One region of the Exiguobacterium sp. Leaf187 genome, then DNA from elsewhere that is predicted to be linked to it. Evidence: predicted binding sites of a transcription regulator. Region 1 holds the regulator's gene; the other holds the start of a gene.
The links. Region 1 encodes LexA, which represses DNA repair genes until DNA is damaged. Its sites were predicted from a motif close to CGAACATATGTTCG; they were not measured.
Positions count from the first base shown of each region.

Region 2: the regulator LexA is predicted to act here: its motif matches at 4,320-4,333, upstream of ASF99_RS16055 (NUMOD4 domain-containing protein).

Region 1 covers NZ_LMPR01000009.1:112,532-121,725, forward strand. The annotation lists gene glpK (glycerol kinase GlpK) at 1-383, opposite strand, end outside; gene ASF99_RS04490 (MIP/aquaporin family protein) at 427-1,128, opposite strand; gene ASF99_RS04495 (metal-binding protein) at 1,315-1,785, opposite strand; gene lexA (transcriptional repressor LexA) at 1,817-2,431, opposite strand; gene yneA (cell division suppressor protein YneA) at 2,643-2,930, shown strand; gene ASF99_RS04510 (YneB family resolvase-like protein) at 2,976-3,629, shown strand; gene ASF99_RS04515 (DUF896 domain-containing protein) at 3,743-3,979, shown strand; gene tkt (transketolase) at 4,235-6,223, shown strand; gene ASF99_RS04525 (YneF family protein) at 6,347-6,577, shown strand; gene ASF99_RS04530 (ABC transporter transmembrane domain-containing protein) at 6,698-8,455, shown strand; gene ASF99_RS04535 (ABC transporter ATP-binding protein) at 8,445-9,194, shown strand, end outside.
Region 2 covers NZ_LMPR01000012.1:143,891-153,084, reverse strand. The annotation lists gene ASF99_RS16075 (Type 1 glutamine amidotransferase-like domain-containing protein) at 1-80, shown strand, start outside; gene ASF99_RS16070 (NUDIX hydrolase) at 77-484, shown strand; gene ASF99_RS16065 (GGDEF domain-containing protein) at 532-1,623, opposite strand; gene ASF99_RS17495 (hypothetical protein) at 1,769-1,945, shown strand; gene ASF99_RS16060 (methyl-accepting chemotaxis protein) at 2,035-3,684, shown strand; gene ASF99_RS16055 (NUMOD4 domain-containing protein) at 3,733-4,260, opposite strand; gene ASF99_RS16050 (AAA family ATPase) at 4,393-4,971, shown strand; gene ASF99_RS16045 (GNAT family N-acetyltransferase) at 5,009-5,350, opposite strand; gene ASF99_RS16040 (DNA alkylation repair protein) at 5,351-6,397, opposite strand; gene ASF99_RS16035 (bifunctional transcriptional activator/DNA repair enzyme AdaA) at 6,394-7,437, opposite strand; gene ASF99_RS16030 (class I SAM-dependent methyltransferase) at 7,600-8,175, shown strand; gene ASF99_RS16025 (response regulator transcription factor) at 8,153-8,842, shown strand; gene ASF99_RS16020 (sensor histidine kinase) at 8,839-9,194, shown strand, end outside.

The DNA.
Region 1 (9,194 bases):
GTTTTATCGCGGAACTTCTGGTTCAAACCTTGTTCTTTTAAGTCGTCACAAATACCAGACGTTTGACGCGATTGCCAAACGAGTGCGTGATAGACCGGTTTACCTGTTTCTTTGTTCCAGACGACCGTCGTTTCACGTTGGTTCGTGATGCCGATTCCAGCGATTTGCTCAGGTTTGATATCTGCTGTCCCGAGTGCTTCGGCCATGACGGCAAGAATCGAACCCCAGATTTCGTTTGCATCATGCTCGACCCAGCCTGGTTGTGGGAAGTACTGTTTGAATTCCCGTTGTGCCGAGTTGACGATTTTCCCATCGTGATCGAAGATGATCGCACGTGAGCTTGTCGTACCTTGGTCGAGTGCTAGGATATACTTGTTTTCCATTTCGAAATCCCCCTTGAGCGGTATGTGTTAGTGAGATGTGATCTTAGTAGATCAATTGATAGATGAACACGGCAATCGCTCCACCGATGATCGGACCGACGACAGGAATCCATGAATAGCCCCAGTCAGATGAACCTTTATTCGGAATCGGTAGGATAGCGTGCGCGATACGCGGTCCAAGGTCACGAGCCGGGTTGATGGCATACCCTGTTGTACCACCGAGCGAGAGACCGATGACGACGACGAGTAAACCGACGATGAGTGGTTTTAAGCCATCTCCGAACGTTGTTAAACCAAGTGCCAAGATACCGAAGACGAGAACAAATGTCCCGATGATCTCAGAAATCAAGTTCGACGGCGTATGACGAATCGCTGGACCTGTTGCGAACACACCGAGTTTTGCAGCTTGATCATCAGTCGCTTCAAAATGTTTCATGTAATGAAGCCAAACGAGAATGGCGCCGATGAAAGCTCCGACAAGTTGTCCGGCAATGTAGATCGGAACGTCTGCCCACGGTAGGTCAGAGTTCAAAGCAAGTGCGATCGTCAATGCGGGGTTCAAGTGTGCTCCACTTTCAGCAGCGACGAATGCTGCTGTCATGACGGCAAGACCCCAAGCGAACGTGATGACGATCCATCCGCTGTTTTCCGATTTCGTCTTTTTCAAGACGACACCGGCGACGACTCCATCCCCGAGCAGGATGAGGATCATCGTACCGATCATTTCCAATACAAAGTTATTCATGCAAAAACCCTCCCTTTGGATTAAAGCAGATAATGGCCTTTCTACTTTAAATTACTCCGAATTGAGAACGTTTTCAATACATATAATTGAAATATAGGAATGGAAATTTTTTATTTTGATGTTTAAAGATACGAAAAAGTGGATAAGAAAACACCTCATTCTGCTTGCAAGCAAGCAAAAGAGGTGTTACCGACGACGTTTTTTTCTTTTTTTAGGTCGAAACCAACTGCTGGAATAATCTAGTAGGATATGAATCGTACTTGCCACCATGATACCGACGACGAATGCAGGCAAGGAAGCGAACCACGAATCAATCGTAGCAGAATCAAGAACCTGAAAATATAGACTTATAAATAGTAGCGGAATCAGAATCGCAGCACTATAAAGAAGCCGAATGATGTCTCCGATGATCAGTCCATGCGACCAGATCGATCGGTGAGGCATGATCTTGACATACGGCATCCAAAGAACTCGAAATGGTCCAAAGCGATAATACGGTTCTGACTTTAAATCGAGGTCGGGTGACAACCAAAGGGTACCGACAGCGATACCGATGGCAGTCGGTAACCAATCGGTTTGTTGCGTTGCGACCGAATACGCAACGTAACCCGTCAGTGCGACGGTATTGACGGTATCATGTACATTTCCTGATGGCATGAAAAAAGACCAGTCGTAACTGGTCCCTCCGTCAATGAATCGTCCGATACACGCCGATTACCTTACCAAGAATGGAGACATTATCGAAATACATCGGATCCATCGAGTCATTTTCTGGTTGTAGACGTACCTGTTGATCTTCTAAGAAGAACCGTTTCACCGTCGCTTCGCTATCTTCGGTCATAGCTACGACGATTTCTCCGTTTTCTGCTGTGTTTTGTTGGCGCACGATGACACGATCGCCGTCAAGAATACCTGCGTTAATCATCGATTCACCATCGATCGTCAACATGAAGACCGTCTCGTTCCCTACATAATGTGCAGGGAGTGGGAACTGTTCTTCGATGTTTTCAATCGCTGTAATCGGAAGACCTGCTGTGACTTTCCCGATGACGGGAACATGGACGATGGCTTCCGTGATTTCTTCAGGCTTATCAAGCAATATCTCAATCGCACGTGGTTTCGTCGGGTCACGGCGAATCATTCCCCGTTTCTCGAGTCGATCCAAATGACCGTGTACCGTCGAGCTAGACGCGAGTCCGACTGCTTCTCCGATTTCACGAACTGATGGTGGATACCCCTTCAGTTTCACTTCAGAGACGATGTAGTCGAGAATCTCTTGTTGGCGCTTAGACATTTTCCGCATACGAATTGCCACCTCTTTCTGGATTGAAGTTTGAAATGTAAGAATATATGTTTCTAGATTCACTATAACATAGAACAAATGAGCGTACAAACAATTGTTCGACATTTTGTGTTGACCGAACACGGGTTCTGTGTTTATTATGAGTTATGCGAACAATTGTTCCGCGAACGTTTATTCTAACTCATTCATTTCATATTTGGAGGGATTCATGATGATTCATACGATTCGTACTCATGCTTTTTCAATTCTCTTCTATGCATTAAGTATTGCCTTCGTGATCTTTTTACTCACACCGCGCCCGGATGAAAAAGTGGCGCAACTAATGACTGCTTCCGTTACGGTCGATGAGAACGCTACAGTTGAACAAATCGCTGAAGTCTACAATGACGGTTCGATGTCAGATGAAGAATACGTCAACTGGTTGATTAAAAATAATGATGTCGAGACAAAACACGTCATCTCAAAAAGCAAAATCGTTGTACCAATCGCACAACAATGACAAAATGGAAAAGTTGTGAAAGAACGAACAGGGATGTGAGGTACGATGAAGGTCGTGATTTATTGTCGGGTGTCGACCGAAAAAGAAGCACAAGATAGTTCGATTGAACGCCAACGGATGGAACTTTCGAAGGTCGCGTCTCAAAAGGGTTTTGATGTCGTGGATGTCGTCTCTGAAAAAGAGAGTGGATATGACGTCGATCGGGAAGGGATGCTGACGGTTCTTGATCATGTGACACGTGATGCGGTAGATGCGGTCCTCGTAACGGATGACACACGGATTGGTCGAGGGAATGCGAAAATCGCTATTTTGCACACGTTTAAGAAGCACGGTGTTCGGTTGATGACACTTGATTCCGATGGAGAATACCAACTTGCTGATGCAGAAGCGATGGTCCTTGAGATCGTCTCACTCGTGGAAGAATATCAACGTAAACTGCATAATGCAAAAATCGCGCGCGGCATGCGGCGAGCGGTCGAACAAGGCTTTCGCCCGGAACGAAATCTGAATCGCCAAGGAGAGAACGCCGGGCGTAGCCGAAAGGACGTACCGATCGAAGAAATCGTACGTCTCCGTGAACTCGGACTGACGTTTTCAGATATCGCCATTACGCTTCGCGGGATGGGACATGATATTTCAAAGGCAACGGTCAATCGTCGATACCTTGAATACCGCGAATTGACGCCTAGCCCGGAATGAGAAGCAAGTAACCCGTCGACTGACGCGGTTAACTTGCTTTTTTTAGTAAGCTCTTTTACAGTAAGAATACAATTGAACTACTCAAGTTTGAGTCGTACAGAAAGAGGGATTCCATGTTATCACAAGAACAATTAGATCGAATCAACGCATTAGCGAATAAATCAAAAGTCGAGCCGTTATCAGAAGCAGAAGCGGCAGAGCAAAAAGAGTTACGTGCAGCGTATCTCGCAGCATTCCGTGGATCGTTCAAAAACCAACTCATGGGCATGAAGATTGTTGATGAAGAAGGTACGGACGTAACACCAGAGAAATTAAAACAAGCACAAGAAGAAGAACGGAATAAACAATAATCGTTTGTTTCTTCTATAGAAGAAAGAGGTTCGCGTTAAGCGGACCTCTTTTTTGTTTAGCGCTGTTAGATGAGGAAACATTGCACGATAGCAATACATCTTAATAACGATCTTTCATCAATTCATGCATCCTGTATGAGTCGATAGAACGGCTATAGATAGCGCATTCATTTTAATGTGACATACTATTTAGAAAAGTTGTATCACATTTAAGAGTGTGCTAAAATGAGTAGGAATTTGTGAAAAAGAGAGAGGATGATTGTTTTGACGAACATGACGACAGTAGAACAATTAGCAATTAATACGATTCGTACCTTATCGATTGATGCCGTACAAAAGGCGAACTCGGGTCACCCAGGTATGCCAATGGGAGCAGCGCCGATGGCATTCTCGCTTTGGGCGGATCATATGAACCACAACCCTAAAAATCCAGAATGGTTCAACCGCGACCGTTTTGTACTTTCAGCCGGACACGGTTCGATGCTTCTCTACTCACTCCTCCACCTATCGGGATATGATCTATCAATGGATGATCTTAAATCATTCCGTCAATGGGGATCAAAAACACCAGGTCACCCGGAATACCGTCACACGGCTGGTGTAGATGCGACGACAGGTCCACTTGGTCAAGGGATTGCAATGGCAGTTGGTATGGCGATGGCAGAACGTCATCTTGAAGCAAAATACAACCGTGACGATCTCAACGTCGTCGATCACTTCACATACGGAATTTGTGGAGATGGAGACTTAATGGAAGGTGTCTCAGCTGAAGCGGCTTCACTCGCAGGTCACCTTGGTCTTGGTAAATTGGTCGTATTGTATGATTCAAACGATATCTCACTTGATGGCGATCTCGATAAATCATTCTCTGAAAACGTCCAGAAGCGCTTCGAAGCGTACAACTGGCAAGTCATTCGCGTAGAAGACGGAACGGATATCGATTCGATTTCGAAAGCAATCGCGGCGGCGCAAGCAGAGACGACAAAACCAACATTGATCGAAGTCAAGACAGTCATCGGCTTCGGTTCACCGAACAAATCAGGGAAATCGGCTTCTCACGGTGCACCACTCGGTGAAGCGGAAATCAAATTGACGAAAGCTAGCTATGTATGGGATCACGAAGAGTTCTACGTCCCTGAAGAAGTCAAATCATTGTTCGACGAGCGGATCGTCCAACGTGGTGCTTCTGCGGAAGACGCATGGAACGAAACGATGAAACAATACGAAGCAGCTCACCCGGAATTGCATGCGGAACTCGTTCGCGCGATCGCAAACGAATTGCCAAGCAACTGGGAAGCAGATCTTCCAACGTACGACTTGTCATCGAAAAAAGCGACACGTCAAACGAGTGGTGAAGTCTTGAACGGTCTTGCGAAGAACGTTCCGACATTGTTCGGTGGTTCAGCTGACCTTGCAGGATCGAACAACACGATGCTCAAAGGCGAAGCAGACTTCGATATCGACCCAAGTGGTCGTAACATCTGGTTCGGTGTACGTGAATTCGCAATGGCTGCGGCTGTCAACGGTATGGCACTTCACGGCGGCGTCATTCCTTACGGCGCGACATTCTTCGTCTTCTCGGATTATCTCCGTCCAGCAGTTCGTTTAGCAGCATTAATGGGACTTCCATCAATTTTCGTCTTGACGCACGACTCGATCGCTGTCGGGGAAGATGGTCCAACACACGAGCCAGTCGAGCACTTGATGAGCTTCCGTGCAATGCCGAACGTCACGATCTACCGCCCAGCAGACGGAAAAGAGACGATCGCAGCATGGAAAACAGCAGTTCAAGCGAAAGACAAACCGACACTTCTTGTCTTAACACGTCAAGGTCTTCCTGAACTTGAAGGCACAACGACGGAAGGCGCAGAAAAAGGCGGTTATGTCATCGCTGGTGACGTCACGAAAGCCGACACGCTCTTGCTCGGTACGGGTTCAGAAGTTCACCTTCTTGTCGAAGCACAAAAAGAACTTGGTGAATCAGCAGCTGTCGTTTCGCTTCCATCATGGGAAGTATTTGAAGCGCAGTCAGCAGAGTATAAAGAATCAGTTCTTCCAAAACACATCACGAAACGTGTTGCGATCGAAGCAGGCGCTTCGCTCGGTTGGTACAAATATGTAGGAACAGAAGGACAAGTCATCGGAATCGATCGTTTCGGCGCATCTGCGCCTGGAGACTTCCTCTTGAAAGAATACGGCATGTCTGTTGAGAACGTTTTAGCGACAGTCAAACAACTCGGATAATCTTTTCCGGAAAAACGGGTCCGATCTTACGTCGGGCTCGTTTTTCATCTATTATCATCTATGCAAACAATTGGAATTATAGTATAGTAAAAAGCGACGTTTTAAGTTAGAGGAGGAAGCAACTTGGCTACATGGATTTGGATTTTAATTGCCCTTCTTTGCTTGGTAGCAGGTGTCGCCCTTGGTTTCTATATCGCTCGTCGATACATGATGAACTACTTGGAGCAAAACCCACCAATCAACGAAGATATGATTAAGACATTGATGATGCAAATGGGTCAAAAGCCATCACAAAAGAAAGTCAACCAAGTGATGCGTTCAATGAGTGGTTCAATGAAATCACCTAAAAAATAAGCTGTACGAAAGGGGACTAAATGGTCTCCTTTTTATTTGCTATTTTTTAGAAAGAGAACTAATCTAAAATGTGAGACTATTTCAAATAATCATAGGATTTAAAAAAGGGGGGAGACTTGAATGGGAGTCTTCAGGAAACTCGGTTGGTTTTTCCGGCGAGAATGGAAAGCGTATAGTCTTGGGGTCGTCAGTTTGATTTTTGTAGCGGCGTTAGAGTTGATTCCGCCAAAAATCATCGGGACGACGGTCAACGGTCTGAGTGAGGGAAGCTTGACGAAAGATGATTTGATTCGTCTCGCAGGTACGTTGTTGCTCATCGGGGTCGCGACATATATCATTCGTTATTTTTGGCGCTTTTATATCTTTGGAGCATCGATTCGTCTCGGTCGATTATTGCGCAGCCAACTGTATGGACATTTTTCAGATTTGGATCAATCGTTCTATAAGAAATATCGGAGCGGGGACTTGATGGCGCATGCGACGAACGACGTACAGGCGGTATCGATGACAGCAGGTGCCGGTATTCTCACGCTCGTCGACTCGGTGACGATGGGGAGCTTTGTCATCATCACGATGGTCACGACGATCAGTTGGAAATTGACGCTCGTATCACTTCTACCGATGCCGCTGATGGTCTACTTGACGTCACGCTACGGGAAAATGTTACATTCGCGTTTTCACGACGCGCAGGAAGCATTCTCCGATTTGAATGACAAGGTCGCGGAAAGTATTAGTGGTGTCCGCGTCTTAAAAGCAACAGGGGAAGTGGAATCTGACGTGCAGACGTTTACGGATCTATCGGATGACGTCGTCCAAAAGAACCGTCGTGTCGCAAAAATCGATGCATTATTTGATCCGACGATTTTTGGATTAGTCGGTCTATCGTACATCATCGCTGTCGGATATGGTGCATATCTGTTACAACAAGGTGAAATCCGAATTGGTGACATCGTCTCATTCACTACATATCTTGGTTTATTGACATGGCCAATGCTTGCCTTCGGTTGGTTGTTCAACATTGTCGAACGTGGTCGTGCTTCCTACGATCGGATCGAGCGAATGCTTGCGATCGAACCGGAAATTAAAGATGCGAAAGAAGCAGCAACAAGTGTTTCCTCACCTGAACTCCACGTTGGGATTGAGCGTTTCATCTATGATACGCAACCGGTCTTACAAGACATCGATGTGACGTTGAAGCCCGGTAAATCGCTCGGAATCGTCGGGAAGACAGGTGCTGGGAAATCGACGTTCGTTCGCTTATTGTCTCGCGAATACGACGTCAAACAAGGCGCCATCACGATTGGTGGACGAGACATCAAACAATTGACGCGTGACACCGTCCGTCGTCAAGTGGCGATCGTTCCACAGGATCATTTCTTATTCTCCGCGTCGATTGCTGATAATATTGCCTTTGCAAAACCGGATGCATCAATGGAAGACATCATGGAAGCAGCTCGGATCGCAGCGGTTCATGATGATATTCTTGGATTTAAGGAAGGGTATGCGACGATGGTCGGGGAGCGTGGGGTGACGTTATCCGGCGGTCAAAAACAACGGATCTCGATTGCCCGGGCATTACTAGCAGACTGTCCGATTTTAGTGCTCGATGATGCCTTATCTGCGGTTGATGCCAAAACTGAGGAAGCGATCATCCACCACTTCCGCACGGCGGATCACGATCAGGCACAAATCATCGTTGCTCATCGCCTGTCGGCTGTGTCACATACCGATGAGATCATCGTCCTTGAAGACGGTCGGATCATCGAGCGAGGCACACATGAGCAGTTACTCGCTCATGACGGTTGGTATAAAGAGACGTACGATCGTCAGCAACTAGAATCACTCGTCGAACAAGGAGGGCGTTCTAATGAATCATGATATCAATGAAAAAGCCGTCCTGAAACGATTACTTGATTTCGTCAAACCGTTCAAAAAACAGGTCAGTATCGCCTTCATCCTGCTGTTCATTACGACAGCGGCAAAACTCGGGGGACCGTATCTCGTCAAGATTTTCATTGATGAATACGTCGCACCGGGTACATATCCCGTACAGGAAGTCGCACTTTTGTTTACAGCGTACTTGTTACTGCATACGACAGGGATCATCGTCGATTACTTACAGGCGTTCGAATTCCAAAAGATTGCCTTGCAAGTCATTCAACGCTTACGGATTGATGTGTTCCGGCACGTCATGCACTTACGGCTTGCCTATTTTGACCGGACGCCTGCTGGAGTGCTCGTGTCCCGGATCACGAACGATACGGAAGCGATCAAGGAGCTCTACATCGGTGTCCTGTCGACATTCGTGCAAAGCGGCGTTCAGTTGATTGGAACATATATCTTCCTCTATCTGCTAGAGCCGCGACTCGCGACGATTGCGTTACTATTGTTACCGCTGTTTTATTTCATCATTTGGATTTACCGGAAGTATTCGACGAAGTATTACGCGGAAGTCCGCGATTTACTATCGAAAATCAATGCCCAACTGAACGAATCGATCAACGGGATGGCAATCATCCAACAATTCCGCCAAGAAAAACGCTTAATGGCAGAGTTCGAGGAGACGAACGTCGCCCACCAAAATGGACGTTATAAGAACTTGAAGCTCGATAGTTGG
Region 2 (9,194 bases), on a different contig from region 1:
GGATCTATTTATGCGATCAGCAGCTCGTCGAAACAGAAGGAACCGATCCCGTCGTATTGTCGCGGAGTCCCGTCAGATGACAGCGATCGTTCCTGCCGTCAAAGGCATCATCATTCACGAGCAACGTCTCCTGATCGTCCGCCGGGCTGCTGCTGACTTCGGCGGTGGGACGTGGGAATGCCCGGGTGGCAAGATCGACTTCCGTGAACTGCCAGTCGATAGTCTCGTTCGCGAGATAAAAGAAGAGACACAGTTGACGGTTACCCCGGAGCGTCTGCTCTATGCCTCGAGCTTCCTGACGCATCCCGATCGGCAAATCGTTCTCTTGATGTACATCTGTTCGACGCATCAGACGGACGTTCAGTTATCCGCGGAACACGACGCTTATCTCTGGGCGGACGAAACAATGATTCGTCAGTTGATCGCGCCGAATATCTTAGCTGATTTTGAACGACATGATGTATTTTCGTTACTGCATCGCTAAACACAACTGCCCCGCCTGACCAGTTGGTCGAGCGGGGCAATTTTTATTTACAGTAAAGGATCTCGGTAACAGACGACGCGATTCCGACCGGTTTGTTTGGCTTCATACAATGCTAAGTCGGCTTTCTGGACGGTCTCAAATACAGTCGATGCTTGATCGGATGAAGCGGCACCTAGCGATAACGTGACATGAAAAACGGGGTGCTCCTTATAAACGAAGTGTTGATCGGCGCAGGCAGATCGAATCCGTTCCCCCAGTCGTTCCGCTTGTCGAAGTGGTACGTCCGGCAACAGTAAGACAAACTCTTCACCACCGTACCGACCGACGACGCCCTGTTCTGGACAATACGATTGCAAGAGATGGCTGAGTTGTCGTAAAACGACGTCACCCCCTTCGTGTCCGTATGTATCATTGATTGATTTAAAATGATCGAGATCGAGAATGAGGACGGAGAAGACTGTTCCGTTCTGAGCGTACTCGGCTAACGTTTCATCTAGCTTCCGGCGGTTTCCCAGTTGCGTCAGCCCATCCGTTAAAGCCAGTTCCTGTTGTGTGTGGACGAACAAAAAGTGCTTCCTTAATTCCTGTAAGAAACGATAGGTGACGTAGCCACCAATCATGATGACGATGATATAGACGAGCGCAATCTCTAAAAACCGCTCGAACGTGTTCGTTAATAAATAGAGCGCCGGTAAGCTGTATGCGATCCCTGTTCCAAGCAACACGAGATAATCCTTCATCCGTTGAGCAGCGAACCGTCGATAAATCGTCGCTGTCACGAGTAACGCGACACAGATCAAGGTTGTCAGAATCAGTCCTTGGTATTCGCCAGCTGGTGTCACCGCAAATCGGGCGCCGATGATGAACAGCATCGTGATGCTACCGCTGACTAATCCGCCGTAAAAGTACGCCGTGACGAGCGCAACGAGACGCAAATCAATCTTTGCAACGTCATAGGAAATACTGTTAAAGATCAACAGGGCACCAATCACACCGGCGATACAACCGATCGCGAGTCGGACTTGTAAGGAAGAGTTAGGCGAGATGCGCTCGATCCGTCTTAGCGGTAAAAACGCAAACAGCAATGTCGCAATCAACAGTGAGAAGTTCAACAACAATGAATTAAGCAACGTAAGCACGACGACATCCTCCTCATTCCATTTCAGATGTTTACTCTATTCCCTCCAAATTACACATTCCCCTCTTTTTCCAAGGTTTTCAAACAAGAGGAGAGGGAATCAAACAAATATGTCTATCGTCTACATCATTAAGGGGGAATCTTTCATGGACCGTCAAGCTGAAAAACGAAAAAGTAAGATGCCATTCTTCATTATTCTCGTCATCGCTATCTTCGTCATCGTTGCTGCTGCGTTGATCATTTACGTCACATCCGAACCAAAAGAAGAGACACAAGCACTTATGACACACCTTGCGACTGTCCTACCGATTTACGTGAACTAGATTCACAAGACCTTTACACAAGCCGTACAACACCTTCATACATGTTGCGACCCCTCCTTCCGATAGGTACACGGGAGGAGATGTTTTTTATGCTTATGAAAAAACGATTATTAGCACAACAACTAAATGGATGGCTGATTCCGATCGTTGCCATCGGACTGATTGTGATCAGCGGTCTAAGCGTTTACGCATCGTATCAACAATCCGTCGCAGCAACTGAGGAACGGCTGATGCGTGAGTTAACGATGTTCGACGCGAATGTCCGGGCAACGTTTCTTGCGTATCCGGATGACACCACAGACCGCTCGCGTGCCATCAAACGATTGCAACAGCAACAGCGAACCGACTTATCACGTGACGACTATTCGATTCGTTTTCAAAGCCTGAAAACGAGTGAGGCGTTCCGACCGCTAACACTCGAACCGGCAAAACGAAAACAACTACAACAGCACTTAGAAACAGCCCGTACATATGCTTTTTCGAATCAAGACCAGTTTCTTGTTGCGATGACGATTCCGGAACTCGATGACGTCATTTTACTAACGACCGATCGTGATAAATTAATCGCCCCTGCTCAAGATTTAGCTTGGACACTTGTCTGGGTCAGTTTGATTACGCTTGTCAGTATCAGCCTCTTGATTCGCTCACGAATTAGAAGACAACTCGCCCCGTTATCGAAACTCTCCTTACAGATTGAAGAAGCGCATGCGAAGCGATCGTATCGTCCATTAACACTCAAGACGACGACCTTTGAGTTACAACAGCTGACGTTTCAATACAATCAGTTGATGCAACAGATCGGAGATTTAACGGCTGAGATGCAACAAGCGAGTCAGGAGCTCGAATCCGTCCAGCCCCACTTTTCCTCACGCTTATCCGCGATGGATCAATCGGTCCAGGCCGTCGATGAAGTCGCCGGTTCTTTACTTGCGCAATCGTCGCAAATGGATCAGACAATCGTCGCCTCGACACGTTTGACCGCTCAAGGGCACGATGCGTTAAGTGAGATGCAAACGACACTTCTCAACAGCCAACATGCCGTAACCCGTTTTCAACAGACTGTTCAGACGAATCACACGACACTTGAGACCTTACAAGAGGAAAGCCAGTTACTGAAGGAACAATCCGCGGCGACAGAGCAGATTTTGCAACAGACCTCACATCTACAGCAGCAAATGGAGACCTCAATCTCACACATCCAACGTGTCGCTGAAGAGACGCGCCGCTTGTCGCTGAACGCGCTGATTGAGGCAACCCGTGCCGGAGAAGCCGGTCGTGGCTTCACCGTCGTTGCCAAGGAAGTCGAAAAACTCGCAATCGATATCCGAATGAGTACAGATCATATCCGGCAGGTCAATCAGACCTGGACGACAGGACTCAATCAAGTCGAACAAGCCCTCTCGCAGATGACGGAACGTTTTCTCTCAACATCGCAACAGCTCGAGACGGCAACGGCACACTTGCAACAGATGCTGACTGAAGCGACGACGATCGAAACGACACTGGGTACCGTGGAACACCAACGTCAAATCGTCGCAGATGTTCAGTCGAACATGCAGGAACATCTGCAGTCCGTTCAGCAGTTGATGTCGGAGCTCTCTTCTTACAGCCAAGTCCTCGGGGAACAGATGCAACACCACGTCAACCAGCAGACGGAACTGAAGACACATAGTGCGGTACTCGAGTCACGCATCAGTTCGTTGCAACAGACCGTTCGTGCCGGCGAACAATCGTCTTAAATCAAAGGAGCGCTTACCATCTCTGGTAAACGCTCCTTTATTCTGGACTCAGCCGATATAACGTGCTTCCTTCTTATCGATGATGTTGCGAATCCGGTTCTCCGTCACCTGATACTGCTCTGCCAATTGACGAATCGTCTTCCCTTTTTCGTACTGCACGCGAATCGTTCGAATCTGAAACGGTGATAGCGTCACATGTTGATTTAACAAGAGATCAAACTCACCAAGTAGTTCGTTATACTGCTGATCGATCGAAGCCAGAATTTCTAAGTTCGACAACTGATCGTCAGCCCGTTTACCATTGCGCCGGACGAGTTGTGCTTCCGTGACGTCTGTCGTCAGAAAGGCTTTTGCGACAAGCAATCCGACTTGCATCCGCTCTCCTCGACCACGTTGATAAAGCGTGACTTTGCGATACCCTTCCCGATTGAGTCGCGGACGGAGCAAGACACCTTTTCGTCGTTGCTGGACACCGCGACACGTCACGATCGTTCGGTCGAGCGATCTTACGCGACCTAGCGATGAGACTTCATATATACCTACATAGCCGATGACGGCTTTCCATTGTTCTTGCATGGTTGTCCTCCTTCAGACAAGGACACGACGGGACTTCATACTTGAATTATATCAAATTACGAACAAACGTTCTAGTGATGTCACTCGTCGGAATGTGCTATTATTAGCAGAAAAAGGAAATGAGGTTCGTCTATGAAATTTGTCTTGTTACTCGGTCCCCAAGCGGTCGGAAAGATGACGATCGGTCAGGAAATCGAACGATTGACGGAGATGAAAGTCTTTCATAACCACCAGACGATCGACCTGTTATTGCCTTATTTTGATTTCTCTGAACCCGCACATCACCGCTTAAAGGATACGATCCGGCGCGAGATGTTCAAGGAAATGGCGAACAGTTCGCTCGAAGGTGTCCTGTTTACATTCCTCTGTCTATTCGGCGTCGAAGGTGGTGGTCTCGAGTTCATTGAAGAGACAGTCGAATTATTCGAACAAGCGGGTGCTGACGTCTATATCGTTGAACTCGATGCGCCGGTCGCAACACGCCTGCACCGAAACACGACTGAAAACCGATTGACGCACAAAGTAACGAAGCGTGATCTCGCCGCTTCTGAACAAGACTTACGCGAGACGGCGGACGGATACCGAACACGCTCGCTGCCAGGCGAACTACCAGACGTTAACTATCTCTTCCTCGATACGGAACAATTAAGTGCACGTGAAAGTGCAGAAACGATTTGCGATCATTTCAACTGGTCCAAAACAACGGTCTAATCACAAACAAGCCCCGTCCTGCTCAGCAGGCGGGGCTTTAATGATAGAGTTTGCGTTCATATCGATTCGCCTGCAACTGAAATCCGTTCCGACGCCAGACCGCCGCATTGCCCGCTTCGCCGTAAACATACGTCAGTAATAACGTCCGTGCGAGATACGACAAAATCGACGTCAACGCTTCTGTAATGTATCCGTGCTGATCATCCTCATCAGTCGTCGTATAACGTAAGTTTCCGGTCGATGCATTCCATGTGAAGGTAATCGTCCCGACAATCGTTTTCTCACGCAACGCATGCAACGTCCACTTGCAACCCGATTCGTCATCCGTTGCTTCGACAAACAGGCGCGACGTCGTAAAATCCGGATGTCGTCCTTGCATTCAGCTCTCCTCCTCGACCTCAAACGTTGCTGTCGCGTAAGCCTCTCCGTTAATCAAAATCGTCAATGTATGTGTACCAGGGTAATGGACACGCGTCGTCATGTTCCGAAACGATTGGCGTCGTTCAACTTGTAAGGCACCTTTAACTTCCCGCTCCCGCAGTTGAAACACCTTCCGACTCGTTCCGCGTTGTTTGACGTAATCGATCGCGTATTCAAGACGCAGACGTTGCTCGACGGAACTGTTTACTTGAAACGAAAACTGTAACTCTTGACCAATCGTCACTGGTGAGACGACCAAGTCCGTCACCGCGACCTCACCTTGCGTGACGTGTCCGAACAACTGTAACACTTCTGGATTTCCGCGCTTCAGTAACGTCCGCGAAGCATGGCGTAAAATCCAGTCTGTATTCGGATCTGTTCCTAAGTGACGTTCGATTCGCTCGATCAGGTATTCCGGATGTGTCTTTGAAATATCGTTCAAGTGATTGGCGACACTTTTTCGGACGTAAAGTGACGGATCCTGTAGTAAGGCGTCAAGAATCGGTAACGCCGGACGCGGATCAGCAATCAAACGCGGAATCGCTTGTCCCCACGGCAGACGCGGGCGTGTTCCTTCAGACGCTAAGCGCCGGACGTGTTCATCGTCTGATCTTGTCCATTTGAGTGCCTGGTCGAGATATCGTTCCTGATCGACAAGTAGAAAACGCCGAACGGCGAACTCCGACGTCGAATGTTGCGTCAACTTGGCAAGTATCTCTATCGCAAGCGTCCAGTCAGAAAGGTCTGCCGTTCGTTCGACATACTCTGGAAAAACAATTCCCGGTAGCCCAGTAAACTGCGGTGCGAGTCGCTCTAGCTCCGACACCGAGTCCGGAAACGGTGGCAAGATCGTCTCCAGCGTCTCCGCCACACGACGGACACGTTGTTTAAACGCGAGTTCTTCCCAGTCTCCCTGCTCGACTCGTCTTCGAAAATCCGGTACATCGACCGCTGCTCCTAAGCGGTCGAGCCAACTCGGTGAAAATACATCTTTAATCAAACTCATCCTTCATCCAGTCCTCTCTGTGTGCGCTCCAGTTTGAGCAATGTTTCCTTGCGTGCGAGTCCACCCGCGTATCCACCTAAATCTCCATTCGTCCGAATGACCCGATGGCACGGAATGACGATTGCCAGTTGGTTCGCTCCATTCGCTCGTGCGACGGCACGAACAGCAGTCGGTTGACCGATCCGGATCGCCAGCTCTTGGTACGAGATCGTCTCCCCACTCGGAATCCGCTCGAGTTCTTCCCAGACGCGGCGTTGAAATGGTGTCCCGTACCGCATCAGTGGCGTCTGAAACGATACCGGCTCTCCTTTGAAGTAACGACGGAGCTCCGCTTCGATCTGTCCAAAGACCGGTGATTCCCCGGGAACGATGACAGCGCGGGCTTTTTGACGTAATTGTTCGATTTCCCGCTCCAGTCCACGTCGGTCGACGAACTCGAGCAGATGTAAGAGTTGATCGTCGGCAATCGCCAGCATCGAACCGAGTGGTGTATCAAGCCATTTCGCGCGTAAGACCTGCCCGTCAAAGCGCGACGGTGCCTGCCCGAGAATCCGTGCTGACGCCTCACGAAAACCACTACTCGATTCATAACCTCCAGCCAACTGCCCTTCGATGATCGGCTTACCGGTCCGGATCTCCTTCATCGCAAGCCCCATCCGTCGTGCCCGAGCATACGCGACGAACGTCATTCCGAAGCGTTTCTTGAACTGGCGGCGTGCCGTTGATTCATCGAGACCAAGTGCTCGAAAATCGGCTTCCTTGAATCGTTTGTCTGGTTCTGCCTCGACCGCTTCGATCAAGCGTTGAATCGTACCATGATCGCCGGGATAAGCAAGCGGATGACAACGACGGCACGGTCGATAAGAGGCAAGTAATGCCTCTTGCGCCGTCTCAAAAAACTCACAGTTCTCTGCTTTCGGTTTTCGTGCCGGACACGTCGGACGGCAAAAGATGCCGGTCGTCTTGACACCAACAAAAAACGTTCCTTCGTACGTCGCGTCCCGGCGAACGAGCGCTTCATAATACGTGTGATGTTCCATCGCCTTCCCCTCCTTTGTCCTTAGTATACCGGCTTGTCCGGTCATCATGTCGCCGAAAATCAGGCATTGATATGTTTAAGATTCACTTAAGAAACATCGTCCTGTTTTCGAAAGGGACGATGTGCATACTACATGATATACTCAACGGAAAGTAGGGTTTTCATGTTTGATTTCTTAAAAGAAGCACTTCACGCACCACTCCGTGTCGGAGCCATCGCACCGAGCAGTCCACGTCTGGCTGAAATGATGGCACGACGCGCCGTCGCCGATCGTCCACGCCAAATTCTTGAAGTCGGAGCGGGTGACGGAGCGATCACCAAAGCTTTACTGGCCGCTCGTTCACCGGAGACACATCTCTTGATTTGTGAACGGAGCGAAACGTTCCGCCCGGCACTCGAACAATTACTGGCTCAGGAAACGAATGTCACTCTCTTCATTGGTGACGTTCAAGGATTATCCGATTCATGGAGCGGACAGATCGACGTCATCGTCAGTGGTCTCCCGTTTGCGTCGTTCCCGGCAGCGTTACGGCATGATTTATTGGCACAATTCCAAACGTTACTACGATCAGACGGTCACTTCATCGCCTTTCAATACACCCGGTTTCAGTTCAAGATGTTCCGGGACTATTTCCAAGAACACAGCTATTCGCACACGCTCTACAATCTTCCCCCGGCTTACGTCTTCGAGGGGGTGCAACAGGAGGAAATGAATCATGCCTACGCTCTTGATCGTTGATGACGAAGCAGACATCCGTCAATTGCTTCGACTCTATTTAACAAATGAAGGTTACGAAATCATCGAAGCCGAAAACGGTGAGGAGGCGTTAACGACTCTTGCAACGCGTCCAGTTGATGCGATGTTACTCGACGTGATGATGCCCGTTCGCGATGGCTTCTCGACCGTTCAAGCGGCGCGCGCTGCCGGTCACACGTTACCCGTCTTGATGCTGACGGCGAAACGCGAAGATATGGATAAGATTCAAGGTTTGACCTTCGGGGCGGACGATTACATCGGTAAACCGTTCAATCCGCTTGAAGTCGTCGCCCGCGTCAAGGCGCTGTTACGCCGCGTCAGTCAGTATCATGTCCCGACTACTGCTTCAGCGATTCAGGTCGGTCCGTTCACACTCAAAGAAGACGAACGCGTCATCTTTAAATACGATGTACCGCTCGCCCTGACACGCCGTGAATTTGATTGCCTGGCGCTCTTTTTGAGTCACCCCCGTCGTGTCTTCTCGGCTGACGACCTGTATGAACGGGTTTGGCAGGAGGAAGCACTTGGTTCCGCGTCGAACGCTGTCATGGTCCTGATCCATAAGCTCCGCGACAAGATTGAGGATGTCCCGAAAGAACCGCGCCACCTCCAGACGGTCTGGGGCGTTGGTTATAAGGTTGAGCCATGAGACGGATCAAACTAACTGTTTGGATGCTTGTCTTGTTGCTGCTCGCTGCATTTTTGAGTACGGCACTTGCCTGGTTGCTGGCGAGTCAATTGCCGCTTGGTGGAAAAACGGTTCCCCGTTACTACTACACGACGGAAGAAGACACGGTGAGCGCTGTTAAAGAGGACATTATACGTTATCAAAATGGACAAATACCGACCGGGCCCTATGAGTGGGCAGTATACGATGCCAATGGTCGTCTGGTCAGCGCTTCCGACAAGTATCCAAAAGACTTAACACCGAGCCGACTGCTTGCTGAGCAAACACCAACCGAGCGGGAGCCATCAGACACAGGAAAGGTTAGGACATTGCA